Regions from separate parts of the Methylobacterium oryzae genome, predicted to be linked through region 1. Evidence: predicted binding sites of a transcription regulator. Region 1 holds the regulator's gene; the other holds the start of a gene.
The links. The regulator PhoB, encoded in region 1, activates phosphate uptake and scavenging genes when phosphate is short. The targets are predictions, from matches to a motif close to TGTCATNNANCTGTCAT.
Positions count from the first base shown of each region.

Region 2: LXM90_RS20950 (CorA family divalent cation transporter) is a predicted target of PhoB. The motif match lies at 2,586-2,602, and genes of this name have one in related genera.

Region 1 covers NZ_CP090349.1:2,423,184-2,434,487, forward strand. The annotation lists gene pstS (phosphate ABC transporter substrate-binding protein PstS) at 1-432, shown strand, start outside; gene pstC (phosphate ABC transporter permease subunit PstC) at 518-1,495, shown strand; gene pstA (phosphate ABC transporter permease PstA) at 1,508-2,398, shown strand; gene pstB (phosphate ABC transporter ATP-binding protein PstB) at 2,421-3,236, shown strand; gene phoU (phosphate signaling complex protein PhoU) at 3,346-4,065, shown strand; gene phoB (phosphate regulon transcriptional regulator PhoB) at 4,188-4,883, shown strand; gene LXM90_RS11620 (protein-disulfide reductase DsbD family protein) at 5,063-7,219, opposite strand; gene LXM90_RS11625 (aminopeptidase P family protein) at 7,357-9,195, opposite strand; gene LXM90_RS11630 (hypothetical protein) at 9,334-9,579, shown strand; gene rmf (ribosome modulation factor) at 9,580-9,768, opposite strand; gene LXM90_RS11640 (50S ribosomal protein L11 methyltransferase) at 9,819-10,739, opposite strand; gene LXM90_RS11645 (hypothetical protein) at 11,031-11,174, shown strand.
Region 2 covers NZ_CP090349.1:4,381,818-4,393,121, forward strand. The annotation lists gene LXM90_RS20945 (methyl-accepting chemotaxis protein) at 1-1,350, opposite strand, end outside; gene LXM90_RS20950 (CorA family divalent cation transporter) at 1,559-2,545, opposite strand; gene groES (co-chaperone GroES) at 2,757-3,047, shown strand; gene groL (chaperonin GroEL) at 3,119-4,759, shown strand; gene LXM90_RS20965 (hypothetical protein) at 4,860-5,150, opposite strand; gene fae (5,6,7,8-tetrahydromethanopterin hydro-lyase) at 5,446-5,958, opposite strand; gene LXM90_RS20975 (triphosphoribosyl-dephospho-CoA synthase) at 6,197-7,036, opposite strand; gene LXM90_RS20980 (ATP-grasp domain-containing protein) at 7,033-7,941, opposite strand; gene mch (methenyltetrahydromethanopterin cyclohydrolase) at 8,063-9,037, opposite strand; gene LXM90_RS20990 (ATP-grasp domain-containing protein) at 9,034-10,185, opposite strand; gene LXM90_RS20995 (NAD(P)-dependent methylenetetrahydromethanopterin dehydrogenase) at 10,208-11,101, opposite strand; gene LXM90_RS21000 (beta-ribofuranosylaminobenzene 5'-phosphate synthase family protein) at 11,188-11,304, opposite strand, start outside.

The DNA of each region.
Region 1 (11,304 bases):
GCCACCGTCAAGCAGGTTCCGAACGCCATCGGCTACGTCGAGTCGGCCTACGCCAAGCAGAACAAGCTCTCCTACGCCCTGCTGCAGAACAAGGCCGGCCAGTACCCGCAGCCCGACGACAAGGCGTTCCAGGCCGCGGCGGCGAGCGCCGACTGGAAGGCGACCCCGGGCTTCGGCATCTCGCTGACCAATCAGCCGGGCGAGGCGGCGTGGCCGATCACGGCGGCGACCTTCATCTTGGTCCACAAGGACGCCGCCGATCCGGCCAAGTCCGCCGCCGTGCTCAAGTTCTTCGACTGGGCCTACAAGAACGGCGACACGCTCGCCACCGACCTCGACTACGTCCCGCTGCCGGACAACGTCGTCGAACTGATCCACCAGGAGTGGAAGGACGTGAAGGGCAAGGACGGCAAGCCTGTCCTCAACATGTGAGCGTGGCGGGGAGGGGGTGAGAACCTCCTCCCTCGCTTCCGGGAACGCACCGCGCTACCACGCCCCCCTTCGCAGAGAACCGCGGATGCCCGCTTTGACCGAATCGATCGCCCTCGGCCGAACCCGTTCCGCGACCGCGCGGAAGGCGCCGAGCCGGAGCCTCGACACGCTGTTCCGGACCTGCTCGTACGGCGCGGCCCTGCTGGTGCTGCTCGTGCTCGCCGGCATCCTCGGCTCGATCCTGTACGGCGGCTGGCCCGCCTTCCGCGAGTTCGGCTTCGGCTTCCTGACCTCCAGCGCCTGGAACGTCGGGACCGAGCAGTACGGCGCCCTGGTCGCGGTGATCGGGACTGTCGCCTCCGCCTTCCTGGCCCTGCTGATCGGCGTGCCCGTCTCGCTGGGCATCGCGGTCTACCTCACCCAGCTCTGTCCGGGCTGGGCCCGCAAGCCGGTCGCCATGACGATCGAGCTGCTCGCGGCCGTGCCGAGCATCATCTACGGCATGTGGGGCCTGTTCGTGTTCGCGCCGCTCCTGGCGCGCTACGTCCAGATCCCGGTCTCGAACCTCGTGGAGGGCATGCCGATCGTCGGCACGCTGTTCTACGCCCGGGTGCCGTCGGGCGTCGGCGTCTTCACCGCCGGGATCATCCTGGCGATCATGATCGTGCCGTTCATCGCCTCGATCGCCCGCGACATGCTCGACCAGATCCCGACCGTGCTGCGCGAGAGCGCCTACGGGATCGGCTGCACCACCTGGGAGGTCGTGCGCCACGTGCTGGTGCCGCAGGCGGCCGTCTCGATCATCGGCGCGATCATGCTCGGCCTCGGCCGGGCGCTCGGCGAGACGATGGCGGTGACCTTCGTGGTCGGCAACGCCAACCGGCTCTCGGCCTCGATCTTCGACCCCAGCTCGACCATCGCGTCGCGCATCGCCAACGAGTTCAACGAGGCGGACGGCCTCCAGCTGAACGCGCTGATGGCTCTGGGCTGCATCCTGTTCGTGATCACCTTCGTGGTGCTCATCATCGCCCGGCTGCTGACGCGCCGCGTCCAGGCCGCCTGAGGAGCACGCGCGATGGTTTCCTCCAGCACGATCGCCGCCACCGCCCAGCGCCGCCCCGGCCGGGTCCGCCAGGGGCGCCGCGTCGCCGACCGGACCCTGCGCGTCGCCTGCACCGGCGCCACCGTGGTGGGTGCCCTGGTCCTCGGCTCGATCCTGGTGATGCTGATCGTCCAGGGCGTGCGCGGCTTCACGCCGACCCTGTTCACCAACCCGACCCCGGGCCCGGGCTCGGAGGGCGGCGGCATCGCCAACGCCATCCTGGGCAGCCTCGTTCTGACCGGGATCGGCATCCTGATCGCGACGCCGGTCGGCGTCATGGCCGGGACCTTCCTGGCCGAGTACGGGCGCGGCTCGAAGCTGGCCGCCCTGATCCGCTTCCTCAACGACGTCCTGCTCTCGGCGCCGTCGATCCTGATCGGCCTGTTCGTCTACACGCTGATGGTGCGGCCGATGGGCACCTACTCGGGCTGGGCCGGCGGCGTGGCGCTGGCGATCATCGCCGTGCCGGTGATCGTGCGCACCACCGAGGACATGCTGCGCCTCGTGCCCGGCACCCTGCGGGAGGCCGGCGCGGCGCTCGGCGCGCCGCCCTCGACGGTGATCATGAGCGTGACCTGGCGGGCGGCCTCGGCCGGAATCGTCACCGGCATCATCCTGGCTCTCGCCCGCATCGCCGGCGAGACCGCGCCGCTGCTGTTCACCGCGCTCAACAACAATTCCTGGTTCTCGGCCAACCTGATGGGCGGCGTCGCGAACCTGCCGGTGATGATCTACCAGTTCGCCCTCTCGCCCTACCCGAACTGGCAGGGCCTGGCCTGGGCGGGCGCGCTCCTGATCACCACCACCATCCTGGCGCTGTCGATCATCGCGCGCCTCGTGATCAAGCCGCAGGCCTCGCGCTGAGCCCCCTTTCGAGGACACGACGATGAACGCCGCCTCCGCGATCCCCACGGTCGAGCTGAACCGCAACCGCGCCGAAGAGGGCGGCCCCGTGCGGATCGCCGTCAAGGACCTGAACTTCTACTACGGCAGCTTCCACGGGCTGAAGGACGTCAACCTCAACTTCCACGACCGGCAGGTGACGGCGCTGATCGGCCCCTCCGGCTGCGGCAAGTCCACCCTGCTGCGCTGCTTCAACCGGATCTACAGCCTCTACCCGGAGCAGCGCGCGGAGGGCGAGATCCTGCTCGACGGCGAGAACATCCTCAGCCCCTCCGTCGACCTGAACGAGCTGCGCTCGCGCATCGGCATGGTGTTCCAGAAGCCGACGCCGTTCCCGATGTCGATCTACGACAACGTGGCCTTCGGCCTGCGCCTCTACGAGAAGCTGCCGAAATCCGAGCTCGACGGCCGGATCGAGGAATCCCTGCGCAAGGCCGCCCTCTGGGACGAGGTGAAGGACAAGCTCCGGCAGCCCGGGACCGGCCTGTCGGGCGGCCAGCAGCAGCGCCTGTGCATCGCCCGGACGGTGGCGCAGAAGCCGGAGGTGATCCTGTTCGACGAGCCGACCTCGGCGCTCGACCCGATCTCCACCGGCCGCATCGAGGAGCTGATCGAGCAGCTGCGCGACGAGTTCACCATCGTGATCGTCACCCACAACATGCAGCAGGCGGCGCGCATCTCGCAGTTCACCGCCTTCATGTATCTGGGGCAGCTCGTCGAGTTCGGTCCGACCAACCGGATGTTCATGAACCCGACGGAACGCCGCACGCAGGACTACATCACCGGCCGCTTCGGCTAGTCTGCCGGGCCGCTCCGGTCCCGGGACCGCCGCTCGCGTCTCCGGCGCGCCGGCGGGTCCCGCAAGCCTCCCGGAGGGCCGTCCCCGGGACCCCATCGAAGGATCCGCCATGCCCGGCCATATCGTCACCTCCTACGACACCGACCTGGAGAACCTGCGTCGCTCGATCTCGGAGATGGGCGGCGTCGCCGAGAAGATGACCGCGGAGGCGACCGACGCCCTCGTGCGCCGGGACGACACGCTCGCCCAGGCGGTGATCCTCGCCGACAAGCGCCTCGACGCGCTGCAGCGGGACATCGAGGAGCGCGCCGTGCTGCTGATCGCCCGGCGCCAGCCCCTGGCGATCGACCTGCGCGAGACCATCTCGGCGATCCGCGTCTCCGGCGATCTGGAGCGGATCGGCGACCTCGCCAAGAACGTCGCCAAGCGCGTGGTGGCGATCTCCGACCAGGCGCCGGCCCAGAAGATCGTGCTCGGCGTGCGCCACATGAGCGACCTCGCCGAGGGTCAGCTCAAGGACGTGCTCGACGCCTACGGGAGCCGCGACGTCCAGGCGGCCCACGACGTCTGGGAGCGCGACGGCGAGATCGACGCCCTGTACAATTCCCTGTTCCGCGAGCTCCTGACCTACATGATGGAGGATCCGCGCAACATCTCGTTCTGCACGCATCTCCTGTTCTGCGCGAAGAACGTCGAGCGCATCGGCGACCACACCACCAACATCGCCGAGACGATCCACTACCTCGCCACGGGCGAGACGCTGGCGGGTGACCGGCCGAAGAACGACGCGTCGAACTACGCGACCGTGGACGGCGTGCAGGCGCCGTGAGGCGCCGACCCCGGCGCCTTCCTGTGGGCGCGGCCGGGGTCACTCTCCGTGCGGGTTGAGGCGGGGCGGCGCCTCCTGCACCATCCGGGGACCGCCCGCAGAACGAGTCTTCGAACGTGAGCATGCAAGTCCTGATCGTCGAGGACGAGGAGGCCCTGAGCACGCTGCTCCGCTACAACCTGGAGGCCGAGGGCTTCCTGGTGGATTCGGCGGCGCGCGGCGACGACGCCGAGCTGCTCCTGGCGGAGCGGATCCCGGACCTCGTCCTGCTCGACTGGATGCTGCCCGGCCTCTCGGGGATCGAGCTGTGCCGCCGGATCCGGGCGCGCCGGGAGACCGAGCGCCTGCCGGTGATTATGCTCACCGCCCGGGGCGAGGAGGGCGACCGCGTCCGCGGTCTCGGCACGGGCGCCGACGACTACATCGTCAAGCCGTTCTCGGTCCCGGAGCTGCTCGCCCGGATCCGCGCGCTCCTGCGCCGGGCCAAGCCCGCCCACGTCTCGGACCGGCTAGCGGCCGGCGACCTGGAACTCGACCGCACCGGCCACCGCGTCCGCCGCGGCGGCGAGGAGCTGCATCTGGGCCCCACGGAGTTCCGGCTCCTGGAATTCCTGATGCTGGCGCCGGGCCGGGTCTTCTCCCGCGAGCAGCTCCTCGACGGGGTGTGGGGCCACGACGTCTACATCGACGAGCGTACCGTCGACGTCCATGTCGGGCGGCTGCGCAAGGCGCTGAACGGCCCGCGCCAGACCGACCCGATCCGTACGGTCCGGGGCTCGGGCTACGCCTTCGACGAGACCTTCTCGCTGGAGGCCTGAGGCGGCCTCACTGGCCGTCCGGATAGGACTTCGCTCCGGCGCACCGTCATCGCGAGCGCAGCGAAGCGACCCAGGGCGGCGGGACGCCGATGCGCGCGGCGCTGCTGGGTTGCTTCGCTCCGCTCGCAAAGACGGTGGGACGGGCCCGCGAAGATCCGCGCGTCCCGGTCTCCAGGGATTCAGCGCGCCAGCGCCGCGCTCCGGCCCGAGGCGGCCGGCACCGCCTCCAGCGCCGCCAGGACCGTCCCCTCGGTGAGGATCTGCGGCAGCACCTGGGGCTCTCCCGTCCCGGTATAGAGCAGGTAGAGCGGGACGCCGCTGCGCCCGTGCTTCTCCAGGAGGCGGGTAATCTCGGGGTTCTGGTTGGTCCAGTCGCCCTTCATGTAGGTCACGCCGCGCTCGGCCATCGCGGCCCGCACGGCCTTGGTGTTGAGCGAGGTCGCCTCGTTGACCGCGCAGGTGATGCACCACGCGGCGGTCATGTCCACGAAGACGGGGCGGTGCGCGTCGACCAGGGCGTCGAGGCGCGCCTGCGTGAACGGCTCGATCCCGTCGGCGGCGGCCTGCGCGGCCGGCGCGGCGCGGTCCCGGGGCAGGGTGACGGCGAGGGCCCCGACGGCGATCAGCGCCAGCGCGGCGGCGGCCTGCGCGACCCGGCCGGCCCGCGGCGGGGCGGCGCGGCCGTGCTCCCAGGCCCAGGCGGCGAAGCCCACGAGGACGAGGCCGATCAGCGCCGCCAGCAGCCCGCGCGGGTCGACCTGCTGCGCCAGCACCCAGATCAGCCACGCCACGGTGGCGTAGACCGGGAAGGCCAGCACCTGCTTGAGGGTCTCCATCCAGGCGCCCGGCCGCGGCAGCGCCCGCAGGGCCGGCGGCCAGAGGGTCAGGAGCAGGAAGGGCAGGGCGAGGCCGAGGCCGAGGCTCGCGAAGACGGCGAGCGCCACGCCGGCGCTCTGGGTCAGCGCGAAGCCCACCGCCGAGCCCATGAACGGCGCCGTGCAGGGCGTCGCCACCAGGGTCGCGAGCACGCCGGTGAAGAACGAGCCGCTCAGGCCGCCGCGCCGGGTGAGGCCGTCGCCGAGGCCGGCGAGCCGGCCTCCGACATGGACCGCGCCCGAGAGGCTCAGGCCCATCGCGAACAGCAGGTAGGCGAGCCCCGCCACGATGGCGGGCGACTGGAGCTGGAACCCCCAGCCGATCGCGGCCCCGCCGCTCTTCAGGCCGATCAGCGCGGCGGCGAGCGCCAGGAAGCTCGCCAGGACGCCGGCCGTGTAGGCGAGGCCGTGGAGCCGCAGCCGAGCCGGCCCCTCGCCCGCGTGCCGCACGAGGCCGAGCACCTTGATCGACAGGACCGGGAAGACGCAGGGCATCAGATTGAGGATCAGGCCGCCGAGGAAGGCGAAGGCCGCGGCGGTCGCCAGCGTCAGCGCGTCGAAGTCGGCGGCGGCCGGCGCGGTCGCGGGCGGCGCGGTCGCGGCCGGCGCCGCGGCGGCCGGGAGGACCGGCTCGTCGCCGTACGCGAAGGCGAGCCGGCGGGTCCCGGCGGCGTCGACCGCCTCGACCGTCAGGACGCCGGGCAGCGCGGCGGGCACCGGGTTGGTCGGGCTGCTCCGGGCGAGGGTCAGGTGCAGGCCGGTCCCGTCGACGCTCATCACCTGCGCGGCGGCGTTGTCGATCGCCGTCTCGGCGTAGGGGAAGTACGCGGCGTTCCGGACCGCCTCGGGCTTGAGGCCGGCCGCGACGAAATCGAGGCGCAGGGTGTCGCCCTGGCTCGACAGGCTCAGGGGCCAGAGCGCCGGCACGGGGAGCGCGGCGCGGGCGCGCGCGAACAGCGCGGCGTTGGCCGGGTCCGGCTCGGCCTTGCCGACCGGCAGGGTCAGGGCGAGATCGGCCGAGCCGGGCACGCACTCGGTCTCGCAGACGAGGTAAGTCAGCTTGGCCTGGATCCGCACCGGGTCGGCCGGGTCGAGGCTCGGCGGCGGCGTCACCGGGACGAGGAGCGTGACCTCACCCTCGTAGCCGTAGTTCATGAGAGTCGCGATCGGGATGCGCTCCGGCGCCGGCCAGCGGATCGCGCTCGCGTTGAAGCCGGCCGGCAGAGTCCAGGTCACCTCCGGGGGCAAGCCGGAATCGCCCGGGTTGCGCCAGTAGACGTGCCAGCCGGGCTTGACCTGCATCCGCACCGCCAGCGTGAAGGGCTGCGCGCCGGCGACGGCGGCGGGCTCGGCCACGAGGCTCGCGCGCACGAGGTCCGCGGGCGTGCGGAACCCCTGTGCCGCGGCGGCCGAGAGGCTCGCGGCGACGGCCAGGATCAGGAGGGCGAGGCGGCGGATCATGCTGTCCCTTCGCGCGCGGGGCGGTCGCGGTTTCACGCGCGGCGTGTCGGGCTCGGCGCGGGCGTTTCCATGGCGTCCGGTCTTACCATGGCGTCGGGTCTTACCACGGACCGCGTTCGGGATCCCCTGCGGCCGGCTCACTCCTCGAGCGGCGCCGTCGCCCGCTCGAGCCAGTCGCGCGTCGCGGTGTCGAGCCCGGGCGCCAGGGTCTCGCGGACCCTCGCATGATAGGCGTCGATCCAGGCCCGCTCCCCGGGTTCGAGCAGGTCCGGCCGGATCAGCCGGCGGTCGTAGGGAGCGAGCGTCAGCGTCTCGAAGCCGAGCATCGGGCGCTCCCCGCCCGCGATCGCGCGGGCCTCGACCAGGACGAGGTTCTCGATCCGGATGCCGTAGGCGCCGCGGGCGTAGTAGCCCGGCTCGTTCGACAGGATCATGCCGGGCTCGAGCGCCACCGTGCCGGTCTTGGCGATCCGCTGCGGCCCCTCGTGCACCGACAGGAAGGCGCCGACGCCGTGACCGGTGCCGTGGTCGAAGTCGAGGCCCGCCTGCCAGAGCGGTGCCCGCGCGAAGGCGTCGATCTGGGCGCCGGTCGTGCCGACCGGGAACACCGCCCGGGCGATGGCGACGTGCCCCTTCAGCACCCGCGTGAACCGGTCGCGCATCTCCGGGCTCGGCGCGCCGACCGCGACCGTCCGGGTGATGTCGGTAGTGCCGTCCGGGTACTGCGCTCCCGAATCGATCAGGAACAGCTCGCCCGACTGGACCGCCCGGTCCGTGGCGCGGCTCACCCGGTAGTGGACGATCGCGCCGTTCGGTCCGGAACCCGAGATCGTGGGGAACGAGACCTCGCGCAGGTCGCCGCCGGCGGCCCGGAAATCTTCTAGGGCCTCGACGGCGGCGATCTCGGTGAGGCCGCCGGCCACGGCCGCACCGTCGAGCCAGGCGAGGAAGCGCGCGACGCTCGCCCCGTCCCGGACATGGGCGGCGCGGGCGCCCGCGATCTCGGCGGCGTTCTTGACCGCCTTCATGCCGGTTATCGGGTCCTTGCCGACATCGGCCGTGCCGCCGGCGGCCTCGATCTTCTCCTTCAGGGCGACGGCGCCGGTCGCGGCGTCGAGGCGGACGCGCACGCCCGCCAGGGATGCCAGCCCGTCGTCCAGGTCCGCTCGCGGCAGGATCTCGGCGATCGGCGCGAGCTCCGCCCGCAGGGCCGGATCGATGTTCGGAGAGACGAGGTACAGCCGGGCCCGTCCCTCGCGCGGCAGGATGGCGTAACCCAGCGCCAGGGGCGTGTGGGCGACGTCGGACCCGCGCAGGTTGAAGGCCCAGGCCAGGTTGTGCGGGTCGGAGATCACCAGGGCATCGCAGCCGCCCTCGGCGAGCGCCGCCCGGATTCGGCCGAGCTTGTCGGCGGCCCCCTCGCCGCACAGCGCGTCGGGATGGACCACCACCGGACCGGCCGGCGACCGCGGCCGACCGGCCCAGACCGCGTCGACGAGGTTCGGCACCGCCCGCACGGTCCCGCCGGCGCGGGTCACGGCCCGCTCGAGGCGCGCCAGACCGTCCGGGGTGTGCAGCCAGGGATCGTAGCCGAGCACCTGATCCCGCCGCAGGTTGGCCCCGACCCAGGCCTCCGGCGTCGATTCGGCGAGCGGCACCACCGTGACGAGGCCGGTATCGACCTGCTCGGGCGCCTGCAGGGTGTAGCGCCCGTCGACGACCAGCGCCGCGGACTCCATCAGGATCACGGCCGTGCCGGCCGAGCCGGTAAAGCCCGTGAGCCAGGCCAGCCGCTCGGCGTCGGCGGGAACGTATTCCGACTGGTGCTCGTCGGCCCGCGGCACGACGAAGCCGTCGAGCCCGGTCTCGCGCAAGGCGGCCCGCAGCGCCTCGATCCGCTCGGCACCCTTCCGGTGGCTCGGGTCGTCGAAGCTCTGGAAGCGTTGACGCTGTCGGGACGGACGGGTCTCGGTCATGCGGCGAGCCTAGCGCCCGCCGCTCCCGCGTCGCAACACCCTGTTGTCATGAGAAAGAGGTTGGTCGGAGGTCGGTTGCGGTGCTTAAAGATCGTTAGCAATCTTATCACGCCGCGGATTCTCGCTTATTACTCAGACATGCCACGCCGCGTTTACTACCGGATCAGCGACAGACCCGACGGCCGCTTCGACGCCGTCGTGACGATCGAGCCCGACACGGTCGTCCGCCGCGACGGCTTCGATTCGCTCGCCGAACTCGAAGAGTGGATCGACGGCCTGCGCACGCTGATGGCGGCGCTCGGCGCGCCGGTGTCGCAGGCGGACGCACCGGGGTCGCCGGCCGAGACCGCGGGCGCGCCGGACCGGCTGCGCACCGCGCGCTGATCAGCCGTTCGTGATCGGCAGGTCCGGCGCCCGGTCCGCGGGTGCCCCATCGTAGCCCTCGAGCCAGGCCCGGCGCGCGGGCGAGTCGGCCGGATAGGGGCAGGCATCCTTGGGCCGCCCCTGCGCCCGGGCGCGGGCGCCCTCGGCGATGGGGTCCGCGGGCGGATCGTGGAGCGACGTCTGGCTCATGGCCGGACAACACGCCGGCGCGCGGGGAGTTCGGGGCGATGCCGCGCGGGTCAGCGCCGCGGACGCTGCGCCGCACCGCCGCGCGTCAGGACCAGGGCGACCCACCCCTCGATCACGCCGCGCCGCACGAGGGAGAAGCCCTGGAGACGGTAGGCGGAGAGCACGCCCGGCACGTCGCGCTCGATCAGGCCGGACAGGACCAACACACCCTCGGTGGCGACGACCCGCGCCAGGGTCGGCGCCAGGAGCCTGAGTGGCCGGGCCAGGATGTTGGCGAAGACGAGATCGAAGTGGCGCGGCCGGTCGGCGAGGCGGTGGCGGACCCCGGGCCCCTCGTAGAGCTTGAGGTAGGGGCCGAGCCCGTTGGCGCGGGCGTTCTCGCGGGCCGTGCGCACGGCCTCCGCGTCGAGGTCGCCGGCCACCACGGGCTGCCGCAGGGCCTTGGCGGCCGCGAAGGCGAGGATCCCGGTTCCCGTGCCGACATCGAGGACGTGGACCGGGCGCCGGCGCTTGAGTTCCGAGACCAGGGCGCGGAGGCAGCCCAGCGTCGTTCCGTGATGCCCGGTCCCGAAGGCGAGGGCGGCCTCGATCTCGATGGCCAGATCGTTGCCCCGGACGGAGGCGCGGTCGTGCGAGCCGTGGACGAGGAACCGGCCCGCCCGGACCGGCTTCAGGCCCTCCAGCGACGCGCGCACCCAGTCCTGCTGGTCGATCGTGCGGAACTCCGCCGCGTCGGCCGCGTCGCCGATGACTGGGCGGATCAACTCGCGGACGTAATCCTCGTCGGGGGCGTCCGCGAAGTAGGCCTCAAGCCGCCACGTGCGCCCGTCCTCGTCCTCGAAGGCCGCCACCGCGGTCTCCGTGGGATCGAACATCTCTCCGAGGAGGTCGGTCATCGCGCGGGCCGAGCGTTCGTCGGTCAGCAGACGCAGGACGTGGGACGGGCGATGGGGCGGCAGGCCTTCGAGCATGGTGCCCGGCTGTAACGCCGGGGCGCGCCGCAGCCCAGGGGCTGGCGAGAAAAAATCCGGGCCCGGCAAGGGTGGGGCCGCGGGGCAGGGCGGCGGAGCGGACCGGCGGCCCCGCCCGTTGTTGCCGGACGGTCACAAGCGCCAATACTTATCTTCTGCGCGACTTAAACCAGTGTCCACAGCCATCGCGTGTGCTTAAACAATCTCGGCTTACCCAAGGCCGGACCCTCAACTCGGGCGCGCCGCACTTCCCGGAGCGGCGCGCCTGTTTTGACAGACGATCGTGCTGCCATGACCGCGCCTCTCCTCATCAGCGTCGCCTTCGCGGCCGTGACCGCGGGCGCCGCCACGCTCTGGGCCTTGCTGGTCGCGAACGGCATGAACGGCATGCCGGAGGCGCGCCCGACCGAGCGGCACGACATCCGGACCTGGTGACGGCGCGACACCGATTCGCGCGAGCGGGCGCCCAGGAATGAGGCAGGTTGTTCGCGCGTTAACCAAATGATGTACGGCAGCTGCGGAACTGGCCGACTTGCGCGGCGTTTTTGCCGGCTTTTTACGTGAA
Region 2 (11,304 bases), 2.0 Mb from region 1:
GGCCTCGGAGACGCCGCCGATATTGCCCGCCATCTCGTGGGTCGAGACCGCCTGCTCCTCGACGGCGCTCGCCATCGCCAGGGTGAGCTTGGACAGTTCGTCCACCGCGGCCGTGATCATCTCGATGGCGCCGACCGCCTCGCCGGTCGCGCTCTGGATCGCCGAGACCTGCTGCGTGATCTCGCCGGTCGCCTTGGCGGTCTGCTCGGCGAGCGCCTTGACCTCGGAGGCCACCACGGCGAAGCCGCGCCCGGCGGCGCCCGCGCGGGCCGCCTCGATGGTGGCGTTCAGGGCGAGCAGGTTGGTCTGGTCGGCGATCGACTTGATCATGCCCACCACCGCGTCGACCTTGCGGGCGTTCTCGGCGAGCTGGCGCATGGTCGCGTCGGTGGTCCCCGCCTGGGCGGCGATCTGCTGCGCGCGCTCCGAGACCCGCCCGACCTGGCCGGAGATCTCCTGGATCGCGCCGTTCATCTGCTCGGAGTTCGACGCGACCGACGACGCCTTGTGGCGCGCGGATTCGGCCGACTGCATCAGGCCCACGGCCGAGCTCTGCATCTCCTGGATGGCGGAGCCGACGGCCTCGACGACCCGCTTGACGTCGGTCTCCATGTTCACCTGCGCGGTGACGACCGCCCAGGTCAGCATCGGGCCGAGGTACTGCCCCTTCTCGTCGTTCACGGCCGTGACCCGCAGGTTGAGGGTCTCGGGCCCGACCTTGATCTTGGTGCTGTGCGGCAGCCGGCTCGCGTCGGCCAGCATCGTGCGCTGGTGGCTGGGGTTCTTGTGGAAGATGTCGAACGAGCGGCCGAGCATGTCGTCGACCTTCACCGGCAGGTGCTGGTCGATCGTGCCGAGGGTCTTGCGCGACGTGGCGTTCATGTAGTCGATCTTGAAGTTGTCCTTCAGATTGGCCGTCATGACCGCCACCGGAACGTTGTCGATCATCGTCAGGAGCCGGTTGATCTCCTTCTTCTTCGCCGAGATGTCCGCGGCGAACTTGACGACCTTGATCGGCTTGCCGCGCGCGTCGAGGACAGGATTGTACGTCGCCTCGAGCCAGACCGAGTCGCCCTCCTTGTCGAGGCGCAGGAACTCGCCCGTGACGTACTGGCCGTCCTTCAGCTTGCTCCAGAACGCCGCGTAATCGGCGGACTCGGCGTAGCTCTTGTCCACGAAGATGCGGTGATGGCGGTTCCGGACGTCGCTGAGGCCGTATTTCATCAATCGCAGGAAGTTCTCGTTCGCGTGAAGGACCGTTCCGTCCATCGAGAACTCGATGATCGCCAGCGAGCGGTCGAGCGCGTCGATCTTGGCCTGGGCTTCATTGAAAACAGTGCGATTGAACATGGTACGGCTCGCGTTCCCCCGGCGTGGGGTGTAGCCTCACAGCGTTAATGAATCCCTTATTCTGGCATTCGTCCAGTTTAAGAGTTGCCTGACGGAAATCGAATGCTTGGAGCGCCGCGCCCTCTGTGCGTCCGTAACCGGACCGACGCCATCGTCGAGATTGCATTCAAATATAAACTCGGTCAGGGCCGAAGCATACTTACGAATATCAGAACCAGCCGCGCATGCGAAAGTATACGATCGGCGCGACCGCGCTGATGAGGATCAGGCCGAGCGCGTAGGGATATCCGAGCGCCCAATCCAGCTCGGGCATGTGCTTGAAATTCATGCCGTAGATCGACGCGATCAGCGTCGGCGGGACGCCGACCACCGAGACGACGGTGAGGACGCGGAAGACGTTGTTCTGCTCGATGGTGATCAGGCCGAGGGCCGCGTCGAGCAGGAACTGCACGTTCTCGGCGAGCCGCGTCTCGAACTCGTCGAGGGATTCGATGTCCCGCTTGATCGTCTCGAAGCGCGCATCCTCCGGCAGGCCGAGGCTGTCGCAGGCCGCGGCGACGAACGGGATGATCCGTTCGAGCCCGAGCAGGCTCGACCGGATCTTGCCCAGAACCTTCCCGCGGTTACTGATGCCGCGCAGGATCCGGCGCAGGGCGAGGTCGCGGCGCCGGGGCGGCGGGCTCTCCAGGCGCCGCCGCTCGGCACCGCGGACGTCGAAGTCGAAGATGCGGGTCGAGAGCGTGTCGAGCTCGGAGCCCATATCCTCGAGGGCGTCGGCGAGGCTGTCGACCAGTTCCTCCAGCACGACGAGAAAGATCTCACTCGGCGTCGTGCTGCCGTCGCCGTCGGCGATACGCTTCGCGGACGCCTCGATGGCGCGCAGGTCGTGGAAGCGGATCGTGACGAGGTGATCCTTGGTCAGCAGGAAGCCCAGCGGCTTCAGCTGCGACGCGCTCTGCTCGAACGTGATCATCGGGGTCGAGAGCGAGAGGCCGCCCTTGACCCGGCGCAGGCGGCTCGACGTCTCGACCTCCGAGAGCGCCGCCCGCGACGGCACCCGCAGGCCGGTCGCGGCCTCGACCGCCGCAGCCTCCTCCGGCGTGGGGTCGTTCAGGTCGAGCCACACGGTGTCGCGCGCGATCGGGCCGCCGGGTCGCAGCGCCACCGGGCCTTCGGGTCCGTGCAGGCTCAGCATGAGAGCGCGTTATCCATGAGGGGGAACGGGGCCGCCGGCGCGTCATCGCACCGTCGCGCGGGGGTGCGACAGCCTTGACTCGGAACCCGCCCGCGCCTATCTCGCGGCCGTCTTTGGCACTCGCCGAGACAGAGTGCTAACAGTCGAGTTTGCGAGCGGTCCCGCCGGCCGCATCAACGCCAACTCAAGACCTGAAGCAAGAGGGCAGCTCATGAAGTTCCGTCCGCTGCACGACCGCGTGGTCGTCCGTCGCATCGAAGGCGAAGAGAAGACCAAGGGCGGCATCATCATCCCGGACACCGCCAAGGAGAAGCCGCAGGAGGGTGAGGTCGTCGCCGTCGGTCCCGGCGCCCGCGACGAGGCCGGCCGCGTCAACGCGCTCGACGTGAAGGCTGGCGACCGCGTCCTGTTCGGCAAGTGGTCCGGCACCGAGGTCAAGATCGACGGTCAGGACCTCCTGATCATGAAGGAATCCGACATCATGGGCGTCGTCGCCGCCTGATCGGGTCACCCGCCATCGCCCTTTGAGGCCGTCCCGGCCTTGGGGTTCAACAACCAGCTAAGAGGCACACAATGGCAGCGAAAGACGTTCGTTTCTCCGCCGACGCCCGCGATAAGATGCTGCGCGGCGTCGACATCCTCGCCGACGCGGTGAAGGTGACGCTCGGCCCGAAGGGCCGCAACGTCGTGATCGAGAAGAGCTTCGGCGCCCCGCGCATCACCAAGGACGGTGTGACGGTCGCCAAGGAGATCGAGCTCGCCGACAAGTTCGAGAACATGGGCGCCCAGATGGTGCGCGAAGTGGCCTCGAAGACCAACGACATCGCGGGTGACGGCACCACCACCGCGACCGTGCTGGCCCAGGCCATCGTCCGCGAGGGCGCCAAGTACGTCGCCGCCGGCATCAACCCGATGGACCTGAAGCGCGGCATCGACCTCGCCACCCAGGCGGCCGTCAAGGACATCATCGCGCGCGCCAAGAAGGTCTCGACCTCCGACGAGGTCGCCCAGGTCGGCACGATCTCCGCCAACGGCGACAAGGAGATCGGCGAGATGATCGCCCACGCCATGCAGAAGGTGGGCAACGAGGGCGTGATCACGGTCGAGGAGGCCAAGACGGCCGAGACCGAGCTCGACGTCGTCGAGGGCATGCAGTTCGACCGCGGCTACCTCTCCCCGTACTTCATCACGAACGCGGAGAAGATGGTCGCCGAGCTCGAGGATCCCTACATCCTCATCCACGAGAAGAAGCTCTCGTCGCTCCAGGCCATGCTGCCGGTGCTCGAGGCCGTCGTTCAGACCGGCAAGCCGCTCCTGATCATCGCCGAGGACATCGAGGGCGAGGCTCTGGCCACCCTCGTCGTCAACAAGCTCCGCGGCGGCCTCAAGGTCGCGGCCGTCAAGGCGCCGGGCTTCGGTGACCGCCGCAAGGCGATGCTCGAGGACATCGCGATCCTGACCAAGGGCCAGATGATCGCCGAGGACCTCGGCATCAAGCTCGAGAACGTGACGCTCCCCATGCTCGGCCGCGCCAAGCGCGTGCGCATCGAGAAGGAGAACACCACGATCATCGACGGCGTCGGCGAGAAGTCCGACATCGAGGGCCGCATCTCGCAGATCAAGGCGCAGATCGAGGAGACCACCTCGGACTACGACCGCGAGAAGCTCCAGGAGCGCCTGGCCAAGCTCGCGGGCGGCGTCGCGGTGATCCGCGTCGGCGGCGCGACCGAGGTCGAGGTGAAGGAGAAGAAGGACCGCGTCGACGACGCCCTCAACGCCACCCGCGCGGCGGTCGAGGAAGGCATCGTCCCGGGCGGCGGCACCGCGCTGCTGCGCGCCAAGAAGGCGGTCTCCGAGCTGAAGTCCGAGATCCCGGACGTGCAGGCCGGTATCAAGATCGTCCTGAAGGCGCTCGAGGCCCCGCTCCGCCAGATCGCCCAGAACGCGGGCGTGGAAGGCTCGATCGTGGTCGGCAAGATCACCGACAACACCTCCTCGGAGACCTTCGGCTTCAACGCCCAGACCGAAGAGTACGTCGACATGATCCAGGCCGGCATCGTCGACCCGGCCAAGGTGGTGCGCACCGCCCTGCAGGACGCGGCCTCGGTCGCCGGCCTGCTGGTGACCACCGAGGCGATGGTCGCCGACGCGCCGAAGAAGGACAGCCCTGCTCCGGCCATGCCGGGCGGCGGCATGGGCGGCATGGACTTCTAAGTCCGAGCCATCCGCTGAGACGAAGGAAGGGGGTCGCCGCGAGGCGGCCCCTTTTCTCTTGGCGCCGGCCTGCCGCGGTGGCCCGCGGGGCGCAGGCCGGTCAGAGGCCGCGACGCGACGCTTCGGCCGCGAGACGCGCCCGCACGGTGGCGATCAAGGATTGCCGGACGTGCTCCGTCGCCTGGAACGGGATATCGAAGTTCAGGCTGTGGTAGATCAGGGATCGGATGCTGTCCTGATCGGGATCGTCCGCGCCTGTCTGCATGAAGTCGAGGATCCAGGCATGGATCGCCGCGTGGTCGGACGTGTCGGGATCCGCGGCGAGGACCAAGTGGCCGCCGTGAATCCAGTCATCGCGCAGGGTTGCGGACACTTCGTCCGATGCAGGCATGACCTCACCTCGCGGCTCTGCCCGGTGCGGCCGGGACGATAGAGTTTTCGCGCGCGCCGATCCCGTTCTCCACCAGCGACCGCGGAGCTTCGACGCCGCGTCACCTGTACGTCGGCGCCTCGCCCGGCCGCGATGTGGCGCGGCGGTCCGGGCGGTGGGCGATCAACAAAAAACGGGACGGCTCGCGCCGTCCCGTTCAGGGGCCTAATTATCGGCCAAGGAAGATCGAAGCCAGTCGCTGGAGCAGGCCCCGCGGTGCGGGCGGAGGCTCGCTCTGCCCAGGACCGTCCCCGATCTAAGCGTTGGCGGCGAAGGGGTGCTGCGCCGAGTTGCGCTGCTCGGTGACCGTCGAGGCCTTCGGCTCGCCGTTCACGGCGCGCTGGATCGACAGCTTGGTGGCCTCGTAGTTGTACTTCTGGATCTTGGCGTCGTCGGCCGCCTCCCAGTGGATGAACACGCCGACCAGGATGTACAGGTCGTCGGCCTCGTCCGCCGGGATGATGCCCTCGGCCACCGCGTCCTGCACGGCCTTGGCAACGCCGTGCTGGGCCGGGCCGAACATCTGGACGGCCTGACGGGCGTCGTTGATGGTGACCTTGTTAAACATCAGGGTGTTCGGCTTGCACGGCAGGTTCGGCGCGATGACCGCGAGCAGGCTGGTGAAGCCGTGCTTGTTGTTCACGAGGCCGTTGCAGAAAGCCGTCTCGGCCGGCGAACCGCGCGGTCCGATGATGAGGTCGATGTGGGCGACCTCGTTGCCGTCGCCGACGAGCGCTTCGCCGACCTGAACCTTGGTGATCTTCGCCATTCGGTGTCTCTCCCTGGATTCCGAAATAGAGCCGCGCGCCGGGCGGTGCCGCGGCCGGGAAGCCATCCTTGTTATCGGCGCCCGACCATGCCGGCCGAGCCGGTTGGGCCGAGCCGGTTGGGCCGGACAGCGCGGCGGACCCTACAGCGGGCCCCTGCGGCTCACAACCCGCGCAAGGCCCTGACACGAAGGAATTTCCATCCGCCCGGCGCTATGGACACCGGATCGTGCACGCGGCTCAGGCCAGCCGGGCGCCGGCGCCCGCGAGCGCGTCCCAGAACAGCGTCGCGACGGTGAAATCCGCGCTCGTGCCGGGATTGATCGACCGCGCCTTCAGCGACGCGTCGAGGGCCAGCAGCGCGTCGACCGGCCGCGCGGCGAGATCGATCCCGGCGAGTGCCGCCTCGACTTCCCGGCGGACGCCCTCGGCCGCGGCCGCGCCGTGCTTGCGCGCGACGTGGCTGTCCGGGACGGCGCGCAGGAAGGCGAGGTGGATCGCGGTCGTGCACCAGGTCGGGTCGAGCCCGGCGGCGCGGGCCTCGCGCAGGGCGGCGAGCCCGATCGCCGGCACGTCCGCGAACCCCGTGACGTAGGCGCGGGCGATCCGGTCCCGGTCCGCGGCCTCCGCCATGGCGTCGCGCAGGGCGCCGGGCGCCGCCTCGGCGACGTCGTGCCGGGCGGCCTCGCCGAGGCCGCCCGGATTCGCGCGGCGGATGCCCGCGAAGACGGCCTCCGAATCCGCGCCGTCCAGCGTGTCGAGCACCGCAGCGACGGTCCGATCCCCCTCGGCCGCGACCGCGAGCGGCGCGCAGAGCAGCAGGATGCCGAGATTGGTGTTCTGGCCCACCGCCGCCACCGTGGCGGCGACGCCGTCGCGGACCCGCGCTCCGACGCCCGCGCCCGGGCGGGCCAGGGGCGGGGCCGAGACGTCGGCGCTCGTGACGAAATCCGCCAGCACCATGCGGTGGCCGGGCGCGTAGGCGTGGACGTTGCCGGGCTTGAGGGCGTCGAGCTCCGCGAGGCAGGCCGCCCGGTAGAGCGTGCCGATCAGCGTCGCGTCGAGGCCGGTCCCGCTCATGCCACCACGAGCCGGGGGCGGCTGGCGCCGCGGGCCGCGGCGAGGAAGCCCCGCACCACCGCGGCCGCGATGTCGGCCTCGCAGACGGTCTGGAGCCCCGACCAGGCCGGCATGGAATTGACCTCGAGGACCGAGAACCCGCCCTCCCCGTCCTCGACGAGGTCGACGCCGGAATAGTCGACGCCGACCGCGGCGGCCGCCGCCTCGGCCAGCTCGGCGGCGGCGCGCGGCATCGCCCAGGGCAGCGGCCGGCCGCCCCTGTGGACGTTGGTGATCCAGCCGTCGCCCTCGCGGATCATGCCGGCGATCGCCCGTCCGTCGCAGACGAACACCCGGTAATCGCGCCACAGGCCGTCCCGGCGCGGCACGTAGCGCTGGAGGTAGTAGACCCGGGCCACCGCCTCCTCGTCGGGCAGGTCCTCCGGGCGCTCGATCAGGGCGAGCCCCTCCCCCTGCGAGCCGAACAGCGGCTTCAGGACCAGCGGCGCGCCCGGCCGCGCCTCGGCGGCGACCAGGGCCGCGGCCGCCTCGCGCTTCGAGAACACCCAGGTCGCCGGGGTCGGCAGGCCGGCCCGGTCGATCAGCAGCGAGGTCGCCGCCTTGTCGACCGAGCGCTCGATCGCGGTCGGCGCGTTCCAGACGGTGACCCCCGCGGCGACCAGGGCGTGCAGAACGCCGAGCCGCATCGTCGTCGCCTCGAAGGTGCCGCCCGCGATGGTCCGCATCAGCACGCCGTCCGGCAGGGCGTCGGCGAAGCCCGGCACGCGCAGCGGCTCGCCGCCGCCCGTGACCACAGCCACGTCGGCGAGGGAGAACAGCACCGGCTCGACGCCGCTCGCGCGCAGGGCCGCGAGCAGGCGGTTCTTGTGCCAGGTGCCGTTATCGGCCGCGAGCCCGATGCGCATGGTGGTCCTGATGGGGTCCTGATCGTCACGGGGCCGCCCGCCTCCGGGGCGGCCCGAGGTTCTGTCGCTCGGTGGATCGGACTGGGGGCCCCGCCGCGCGGGAGGGGCGCCCCGCGTGCCCTCAGGCGAAGGACGCGTCGACCAGCGTCGGCTCCAGGCGGCCGCCGCGGTAGGTCGCGCCGGAGCGCACCGACGTGACGATCGCCTCGGCCGGCGAGAACAGGGCGCCGTCGATCTTGTAGAAGTCGCCGTTCACCCGCGCGAAGATGTCGGCGAAGGGCGCGCCGTGGTCGCTCGAGGTCGTGGAGGGCAATTGCTCGGCGAGCTGCTTCGCGTCGGCATCGTCGGCGTCCACGAAGAGCTGGACCCGGCCGCCGTAGATGATCGCGTCGTTGGTCCGGCCCATGGCCTTGATGAAGTCCGGGTGCGGCGGCGACAGCGGCGCCGAGCCGATCCCGTCCACGATGGCGTGCAGGTCGAAGCCGACCGTGTGGGCCTTGTGGAGGGCGACCTCCAGGACGCGGGCCACGACCTGCGTGGAGCCGGCGAGGCTCTGGGTCGGCGCGAAGATGAAGGTCAGGTCCTCGGGCTTGAGGCCGGAGGCCTCCGCGACCTTGGCGACGACGCTCTCGGGCGGGCCGCCGGCCGCCTCCAGTACGAGGGCGGTCTTGGTGGCGGAATCGCGGAAGCCGAGTTCCTGGTACAGCTCCTCGACGGCCGCCACCGCGCGGCCCGGGCCCGAGCCGAGGGCGAAGAAGCCCGAATCCCCGGTCTCGTCGGCGAGGCTCCAGCCCGCGTACTGGCTGCCGAGGCAGGCGAGCACCGGGTCGGCGGAATGGACCGTCACCGAGTACGGCCAGGACGCGATCGGCCCGCTCGGCGCGATCGTGACGGTGCCGAGGCCGCCGAGGCAGATCTCGGCGATGCGCCGCCCGGCCTCGATCGAGCCCCGCGCCTGCGCGCCGGCATCGACCATGCGGGCGCCGCCGGCGGCCTGCGACACGGAGAGCCGCAGCGTCGCGGCGTCGGCCACGAGCCGCTCGACCAGGGGGCCTGAGAGCGCGTTGATGCTGGGATAGGACGGGCTGGCACTCATGACGGGGCTTCCTCGGGGTGTGTTTTCTTCGCCGCGCAGACGGCCCGCAGATGTGCCGTCCGCGTTTCCAACAGGGCGAGCACCTCCGCCCGGTCCGCGCCTTCGGCCAGCACCGTGCAGAGCGGCGCGTCGCGGCGGACCGCCGAGCCGGGGCACGGGCGGTCGCGCACGCAGTCCGGCCAATCGAGGTCCGGCACAGGCGCAAGCTCACGGTCCGCGTAACAGATCTGCGCGGCCGCCGCACCCGCCGGATGCGGGCCGGGCTCCGGCATCGTGCCGAGGCAGGCGGCGATGTGGGCCGCGAGCAGCGGCGTCCCGCGCCTGTCGAGGACGTCGAGGGTCGCGCCGGGCCTCGGGTTGATCTCCGTGAGCCACCACTCGGTCCCGTCGACCAGCAGGTCGGCGCTGGCGAGGCCGCGCAGGCCCGTCGCGGCGACGATCCGCTCGGTCCCGGCGGCGACGGCCTGCACGACGTGGGCGGGGAGCGCCGGGGATTCACCGGCGCCGCGGGCAAGCGCCCCGGCGTAACGGAACGGCCGGATCGGCGACGGCGCGCACCATTGCTCGGTGACCGCGAGGACGCGGATCGTTCGGCCGTCGGCGAGAAAGTTCAGGGCGTGCGGCCGCCCCGGAACGCGCGCCTGGAGATAGTGGTCCACCGGCGCGGGCGACCGGCCGGCCGGTCGGATGTGGCTGCCTCCGGAGCCCCCCGCCCGCTTGACCAGCCAGCCCGCGGGGTCCGCCGGCGGCGCGGCCGTCACGGCCGGATGCGGCACGCCGAGGCGCGCGCACAGGGCCGCGAAGGCCTCGGGATCCTTCAGGGCGGCGACGGTCCCGGCCGAGGCGCCGATGAGCCGGTGCCGCGCGGAGAGGCGCGCGATCAGGTCGGGGGCGTCCTCGAAGCCGCTGCCCAGGATCAGGCCGACCGGGTTCCCGGCCAGCGCCGCGAGGTCGTCGAGCGCCGCCAGGGTGGCGTCGGCGGCGGGGCCGGTGCCGAAGCGGCCCGGAAGTTGCCGGAAGGCCTCGGCCAGCGCACGGGTATCGGAATCGCCGAACAGGTCGGCGACGTAGGGCCGAAGCCCCGCGCGCCGCGCCGCCTCGGCCAGGGCGCGCCCGGCCTGCGCGGCGATCAGGACCGCGTCCGCCATCGGCATCCGGTCCGGGAGCGGCCTAGCCGGCGATCTCCACGGCGAGCTCGTAGGCGTCGCGGAAGTCGAGGCACAGCGGCGTGTCGGAGGCGAGCATCCGGTCGAACAGGCGCCGCTGCGTCTTGTACTTCACGTCGCCGACGGCCAGCGCGCCGATACCGACCCCCTTGCCCGTGGGCAGCGCGACGTCCACCGCGTTGACGTCGATCCCCGCGATGCCGGCGGGCGGCACGGCGTTGACGTCGGACGCCACGAGCAGCTTCGTCGCGGATTTCAGATCCTCCGCGGTGAGGATCGGGATGCCCGCCGGGCCGGCCGAGAGGATGACGTCGGCGTCGCGGATGGCCGCGCGGCGGTCGTCGGGCGTCGTGCCGTCGACGGCGCCGACCTCGATGCCGAAGCGCCACTTCATCGTGAAGGCGATCTTCGAGACGCGCTCCTCGCCGTCGTGGCCGACCAGGACGGTGGTCGCGCCCTGCAGGGCGCCGATCACCGCGGCCACGTAGGCGACGACGCCCGCGCCGCCGAAGATCACGATGCGCTTGCCCTTGAGGTCGGTGTTGAACTTCTGCCGCAGGGCGCGGGAGACCTGCGCCACCATGGCGGCGCCGGTGGTGAACGAGCCCGCCGGGTCGGCGAACACGTGGTTCACGAAGGGCGGCACGAAGGCCTTCTTGGCGCGGTCGACCATGTCGAGGGCGTCCTCGGCGTTCTTGCCGCCGATGAAGATGCCCGTCCGCGTCCCGTCGGCCGGCGACCGCGAGAAGATCGAATCCTGCGTCAGGGTGACGACGTCGGCGAGGCTGACCTCCGCGTAGGTCACCACCGTCTCGAAGCCGGCATCCACGGCCATGTTCACGTCGAACGGGCTCATGTGCCGGAGCGGCGTCAGCATGTGGAGGATCGAGCGGGCCATGGAATCCTCGTGCGGCGCGCGAGAGAGGCGCCTTCCCTCCGTCCAAACCCGGAGCGGCGCCCCGGGTCAAGCCCGGGGCGGCCAGCTCACGCCGGACCGGTTACCGAAGCGCCACCGTTGCGGCCCCGGGCGATGACGAACCGAAGGGGGCCGCCGCGATCGAGGCCGGCCACCAGGGCGCGGGCCTCCGCCTCGGACGGGAC